2 regions of the Micromonospora sp. CNZ296 genome follow, and region 1 is predicted to be linked to the other one. Evidence: predicted binding sites of a transcription regulator. Region 1 holds the regulator's gene; the other holds the start of a gene.
What was found. The regulator HrcA, encoded in region 1, represses chaperone genes, less so after heat shock. The targets are predictions, from matches to a motif close to GGTTNGCACNCTCNNNNNGAGNGTGCNAACC.
Positions count from the first base shown of each region.

Region 1 (3,403 bases):
CGGCGGTGTCACTTGATGAAGTTGTAGGTCATCGGGTAGCGGTAGAGCACACCCTCGTTGGCCTTGACCCCGCCGATGATTCCGAAGATCAGCGGCACCAGCCAGACCAGCATCGGGACGAAGAACAGGATCCCGCAGGTGATGACCGTGATCACCCAGGCGAGCACGCTGGCGATGGTCCAGGTGATCTGGAAGTTCAGCGCCGCGACCGCGTGGGCGCGGACCGTCGGCGACTGCTGACCGCGGGTCATCATCGCGATCAGCGGGGCGACCCAGCCGAGCAGACCGCCGCCGACGATGACACCCGCGGCGCCACCGAAGTGCGCCACCAGGGCCCACGTCTTCTCGTCGTTGTTGGCGTACGCGGCGGGGCCGTACCCGCCACCGGCGGGGTAGCCGGCGCCGTAGCCGGGCGTGCCGCCCGGCGGAGGGTAACCACCGGGGGGCGGGTAGCCGCCCGGAGGCGGATAGTCACCGGGCGGGGGATACCCGCCGGCGCCCGGCGCCCCGGACAGTGGAGCGGTGGGCGGTTCGCTGCCCGGCGACGAGCCGTAGGGCGCCGACGGGTCGGGCTGGGGGCCGGAGTCCCCTGCCCCTGGAGGGCGAGGAGGTTCTGTCATGGTCGCCACGGTAGGGGCACCGGTCAACTCGCACCAGAGCGACACAGACCGACGATGACCGGCTGTTCGGCCCTGGTGGGCGGCGCTGTGTGGTGGGCCGCACCGCAGGTCCGTCGGGCGATCATCGCGCCGGCGGGGGTGCCGACGTAGACTGGCACTCGCTACAGTCGAGTGCCAGCCGCCCGGCGGATGCCGCGTGCCGGCCCGGCCGAGGTGCGTCAGGAGGTGGGGAATGGGTCTCGACGACCGCAAACTCGCCGTGCTGCGCGCGATCGTCGAGGACTACGTCGCCACGCAGGAACCGGTCGGCAGCAAGGCCCTGGTCGAGCGGCACCAGCTCGGCGTCTCGCCGGCCACCGTGCGCAACGACATGGCGGTGCTGGAGGAGGAGGGCTACATCCGGCAGCCGCACACCAGTGCCGGCCGGGTGCCCACCGACCGCGGCTACCGCCTCTTCGTCGACCGGCTGTCCCGGGTCAAGCCGCTCAGCCCGGCCGAGCGCCGGGCGATCGAGCGCTTCCTGGTCGGCGCCGTCGACCTGGACGACGTGGTGCACCGCACGGTCCGGCTGCTCGCCCAGCTCACCCGGCAGGTGGCAGTGGTGCAGTACCCGAGCCTGGCCCGCTCCAAGGTGCGCCACCTGGAGCTGGTGCCGATCTCCACCACCCGGCTCATGGTCGTCATGATCGCCGACACCGGCCGGGTCGAGCAGCGGCTGGTCGAGCTGCCCGCCCCGGTGCCCGCCGACGACGTGACCGACCTGCGCCGGCTGGTGAACGAGAAGCTCGTCGGCAGCCAGCTCGCCGAGACGCCGCCGCTGGTGCAGGCGCTCGTCGAGGAGTCCGCGCCGCATCTGCGCCCGGCCATGACCACGCTCTCCACCGTGCTGCTGGAGACGCTCGTGGAACGGCACGAGGAGCGCCTCGCGCTGGCCGGACAGGCCAACCTCACCCGGGGCGGCCTGCTCGACTTCCAGGGCTCGCTGCGGCCCATCCTGGAAGCGCTCGAAGAAGAGGTCGTGCTGCTCAAGCTGATCGGTGAGACGGAGCCGAGCACCACCCGGGTGCTCATCGGCGACGAGAACGAATTCGACAACCTGCGGGCCGCCTCGGTGGTCAGCACCGGCTACGGACCGGGCAGCACGATCGTCGGTGGACTCGGCGTGCTCGGGCCGACCCGGATGGACTACCCCGGCAATATCGCCATGGTGAGGGCCGTGGCACGCTACGTGGGCGAACTGCTGGCCCAGAACTGACCAGTCAGGGCCGACGGCCGGTTCCGGCCGACGACCGGAGCGACGCGAGACGAACATGAGGACACCTAACGCAGTGGCCAGGGACTACTACGGCATTCTCGGCGTGAGCCGGGACGCCTCCGACGACGAGATCAAGCGCGCCTACCGCAAGCTGGCGCGGCAGTTCCACCCGGACGTCAATCCGGACCCGGAGGCCCAGGAGAAGTTCAAGGACATCAACGCCGCGTACGAGGTCCTCTCGGACGACCGGAAGCGGCAGATCGTCGACCTGGGTGGCGACCCGCTCGCCCCGGGCGGCGGCGGCATGGGCGGTCCCGGCGGCCCGGGCGGCGCCGGTCCGTTCGTCGGCTTCCAGGACATCATGGACGCGTTCTTCGGCGGCGCCGCGGGCGGCAGCCGGGGGCCGCGTCCGCGTACCCGCCCCGGTGCGGACGCGATCCTGCGCCTGGAGCTGGACCTCAACGAGACCGCGTTCGGCGTCGAGGCGCCGATCACCGTCGACACCGCCGTGCTCTGCACCACCTGCTCCGGCGCCGGCACCGCCGCCGGCACCCACCTGGCCACCTGCGAGGCGTGCGGCGGCCGGGGCGAGGTGCAGTCGGTGCAGCGGACGTTCCTCGGCCAGGTGGTCTCCGCCCGGCCGTGCACCGTCTGCCAGGGCTACGGCACCACCATCCCGCACCCCTGCCCGACCTGCGCCGGTGACGGCCGGGTGCGCACCCGCCGCTCACTCACCGTGAAGATCCCGGCCGGGGTCGAGGACGGCATGCGGATCCGCCTGGCCCAGCAGGGCGAGGTCGGGCCGGGTGGCGGCACCGCCGGTGACCTCTACGTCGAGATCCACGAGCGGCCGCACGACGTCTACTCCCGCAAGGGCGACGACCTGCACTGCCGGGTCACCGTGCCGATGACCGCGGCCGCGCTGGGCACCCGGCTGACCATCAAGACGCTGGACAGCGAGGAGACGGTCGACGTCAAGCCCGGCACCCAGCCCGGAAGCACGATGCGGCTGCGCGCCCGGGGCGTACCGCACCTGCGCGGCACCGGCCGGGGCGACCTCTACGTGCACCTGGACGTGCGTACCCCGACCAAGCTCGACGCCGACCAGGAGCGGATGCTGCGCGACTTCGCCAAGACCCGCGGCGAGGAGGTCGCCGAGCTGACCAAGCAGGGCGGCTTCTTCTCCCGGATGCGCGACGCCTTCAACGGGCACGCCTGAGGTGTCCGCCCCGCTGTTCCTGGTCGAGGCGCTGCCCACCGGTGACACGCTGACGCTGGACGGCCCGGAGGGCCACCACGCGGCCACCGTGCAGCGGCTGCGCGCCGGCGAGGAACTGGTGCTCGCCGACGGCCGGGGCGGCACCGCCGCCGCGGTGGTCACCGCCGTCGGCCGCGGCACGCTCGACCTGCGGGTCACCAGCCGGGGGTACGCGGACGCGCCGGTACCCCGGCTCGTCGTGGTGCAGGGCATCGCCAAGGGCGACCGGGGTGAACTCGCCGTGCAGGCGATGACCGAGGTCGGCGTGGA
Region 1 is NZ_VISW01000013.1:160,504-163,906, reverse strand. Features, by position in the region: gene FB455_RS22045 (DUF4870 domain-containing protein) at 9-620, opposite strand; gene hrcA (heat-inducible transcriptional repressor HrcA) at 853-1,875, shown strand; gene dnaJ (molecular chaperone DnaJ) at 1,949-3,094, shown strand; gene FB455_RS22030 (16S rRNA (uracil(1498)-N(3))-methyltransferase) at 3,096-3,403, shown strand, end outside.

Region 2 (3,403 bases), on a different contig from region 1:
CGGCGGCCGGCTCCGGCTCGGCCGGCTTCTCCACCACGAGGCTCTCGGTGGTGAGCAGCAGGCCGGCGATCGAGGCGGCGTTGCTGACCGCGTTGCGGGTCACCTTCACCGGGTCGATGATGCCGGACTTGGCCAGGTCGACGTACTCGCCGGTGGCGGCGTCGAGGCCGTGACCCCAGTCCTGGGCGACGACCTTCTGCACCACCACGTAGCCGTCGTGGCCGGCGTTCTGGGCGATCCAGCGCAGCGGCTCGACGAGCGCCTTGCGCACGATCGAGACGCCGACCTTCTCGTCACCGGTGAAGCCCAGGTCGTCGTCGAGCGCCGGCAGGATCTGGGCCAGGGCGGCACCGCCACCCGGGACCGTGCCCTCCTCGACCGCGGCCTTGGTCGCGGCGATGGCGTCCTCGATGCGGTGCTTGCGCTCCTTCATCTCGACCTCGGTGGCCGCGCCGACCTTGATCACGGCGATGCCGCCGGAGAGCTTCGCCAGCCGCTCGGCCAGCTTCTCCCGGTCCCACTCGGAGTCGGAGGCCTCGATCTCCTTGCGGATCTGCGCGACCCGGTCGGCGACCTCGGAGGCCTGCCCGCCACCGTCGACGACTGTGGTGTTCTCCTTGTCGACCACGACGCGACGGGCGGTGCCGAGCACCTCCAGGCCGACCTGGTCGAGCTTGTAGCCCAGCTCCGGGGCGACCAGCTCGGCGCCGGTCAGGATCGCCATGTCCTGGAGCATCGCCTTGCGGCGGTCGCCGAAGCCGGGGGCCTTGACGGCGCAGACCTTGACGGTCTTGCGCAGCGCGTTGACCACGAGCGTGGACAGGGCCTGGCCCTCGACGTCCTCAGCGACGATGAGCAGCGGCTTGTTGTTCTGGAGAACCTTCTCCAGCAGCGGCAGCAGCTCCTCGATCGCCGAGATCTTCTGGGTGGTGATCAGGATGTACGGGTCCTCCAGGACCGCCTCCTGCGCCTCCAGGTCGGTGACGAAGTTCGGCGAGATGAAGCCCTTGTCGAACTGGAGACCCTCGGTCACCTCCAGCTCGGTGGTGAGCGCGGAGCCCTCCTCGACGGTGATGACGCCGTCGCGGCCGACCTTCTCCATCGCCTCGGCGATCAGGTCGCCGATGGCGGCGTCCTGCGCGGAGACGGTCGCGACGTGCGCGATCGACTCCTTGCCGGCGACCTCGACGGCCTTGCCGAGCAGCGCCTCGGAGACCTTGGCGGCCGCCGCGTCGATGCCCCGCTTCAGGCCGGTCGGGTTGGTGCCGGCGGCCACGTTGCGCAGGCCCTCGCGGACCATGGCCTGGGCCAGCACGGTGGCGGTGGTGGTCCCGTCGCCGGCGACGTCGTTGGTCTTGGTCGCCACCTCCTTGACCAGCTGCGCGCCGAGGTTCTCGTACGGGTTGGTGAGCTCGATCTCCTTGGCGATGGTCACGCCGTCGTTGGTGATCGTGGGCGCACCGAACTTCTTGTCCAGGACGACGTTGCGCCCGCGCGGGCCGAGGGTGACCTTCACCGCGTCCGCGAGGGCGTTGACACCGTGCTCGAGCAGGTGCCGGGCGTCGTCCGAGAAGCTGAGGATCTTCGCCATCAGTATCCCTTCGAAGCGACGTCGCCCCGGCCCGGCGAGCCGGACCGGGGCAACGACACTGATCGGTTGCTTACTTCTCGATGACCGCGAGGACGTCGCGGGCGGAGAGCACCAGGTACTCCTCGCCGGCGTACTTGACCTCGGTGCCGCCGTACTTCGAGTAGAGGACGGTGTCGCCGACCTTCACGTCGATCGGCACGCGGTTGCCCTTGTCGTCGATCCGGCCCGGGCCGACAGCGAGGACGGTGCCCTCCTGCGGCTTCTCCTTGGCGGTGTCGGGGATCACGATGCCCGAGGCGGTGGTGGTCTCGGCCTCGTTCGCCTGGACCACGATGCGGTCCTCGAGCGGCTTGATCGCAACCTTGGTCGCGGTAGTCACGGGCATACCCTCCCGGGTACTTGGTGTCGTTGCCGGCCGGCATGCCGACCAGCGTCAATCTGCCACATGCCACCGGGCGGGGCCGTCGTCGCGGGTGCCGGTCCGCCTGGCGCTCAACCCCCGGGCACGAGGCTCGGGCGTTGGCACCCTCAGGGTGAGAGTGCTAATCGCAGGTTATTCCTCGGCTAGCACTCCGTCAAGGAGAGTGCCAACGCGTCGCCCTCCGTGTCGCGCCGGAACCGGGCCGGGAGAATGAGCGCGTGGATCTCGACCAGCTCGCCGCGCTGCGTACCCCCGAGGGGTCGGCCGCGCTCGCCGCGGCCGAACGGGTGGCCGGCGGCGACCCGCTGGCGGCGGCGGCCGCGCTGCGTTCGGCCGGGATTCCCGGCGGGCTCGCGGCGGCGGCACTCACCCAGGCGGAGCTGCGCCGCCGGGCGGCCGGCAAGTTCGGTGCGGCGGCGGCCGGGATGTTCCTCACCCGGGCCGGGCTGGAGCAGGCCACCCGCCGCGCGGTCGCCGACCGGCGCGCCGCGCGGCTGCGGGCCGCGGGTGTGACCACGCTGGCCGACCTGGGGTGCGGGCTGGGGGCCGACGCGCTCGCCGCGGCCCGCGCCGGCATCCGGGTGTACGCGGTGGAGGCCGACCCGGTGACCGCCGCGATGGCCGCCGCGAACGCCGAGGCGGCCGGGCTGGCCGACCTGGTGACCGTCGAGCGCGGTGACGCCACGGCGTTCGACGCGACAGGGGTCGACGCCGTGTTCTGCGATCCGGCGCGGCGGCGGGCCGGCACCGGGCAGCGTGTGTTCGACCCGAACGCCTACTCGCCGCCGTGGGAATTCGTCACCGGCCTGGCCGCACGCGTGCCGCGCACAGTGGTGAAGGTGGCGCCCGGGCTGGACCACGCGCTGATCCCGGCCGGCGCCGAGGCGGAGTGGGTGAGCGTGGACGGCGACCTGGTCGAGGCCGCGCTCTGGTGCGGCGAGCTGGCCGAGGTCCCGCGCCGCGCCACCCTGCTGCGCGAGAAGGAAGGGCCCCTTCTTAACGCCTCCGGTAGTAAAAGGGGCCCTTCCTATCACCTCACCGGGACCGGTGCGCAGGAGGCGCCGGTGGGACCGGTGCGGCGGTTCCTCTACGACCCGGATCCGGCCGTGGTGCGCGCGCACCTGGTCGCCGAGCTGGCCGCCGACCTCGACGCCACGCTCGCCGACCCGTCGATCGCCTACCTGTACGCCGACGAGGCCCGGCCCACGCCGTTCGCCCGCTGCCTGGAGATCACCGACGTGCTGCCGTTCTCGCTGAAGCGGCTGCGCGCCCTGCTGCGGGAGCGGCGCGTCGGCCGGGTCGAGATCCGCAAGCGCGGCTCGGCGCTGGAGCCGGAGAAGCTGCGCCGCGACCTGCGGCTGTCCGGTGACGAGGCGGCCGGTCTGGCGCTG
Region 2 is NZ_VISW01000009.1:208,086-211,488, reverse strand. Features, by position in the region: gene groL (chaperonin GroEL) at 1-1,591, opposite strand, end outside; gene groES (co-chaperone GroES) at 1,662-1,976, opposite strand; gene FB455_RS17095 (THUMP-like domain-containing protein) at 2,231-3,403, shown strand, end outside.
Region 2: a site for HrcA is predicted at 2,109-2,139, ahead of groES (co-chaperone GroES). Genes of this name have one in related genera too.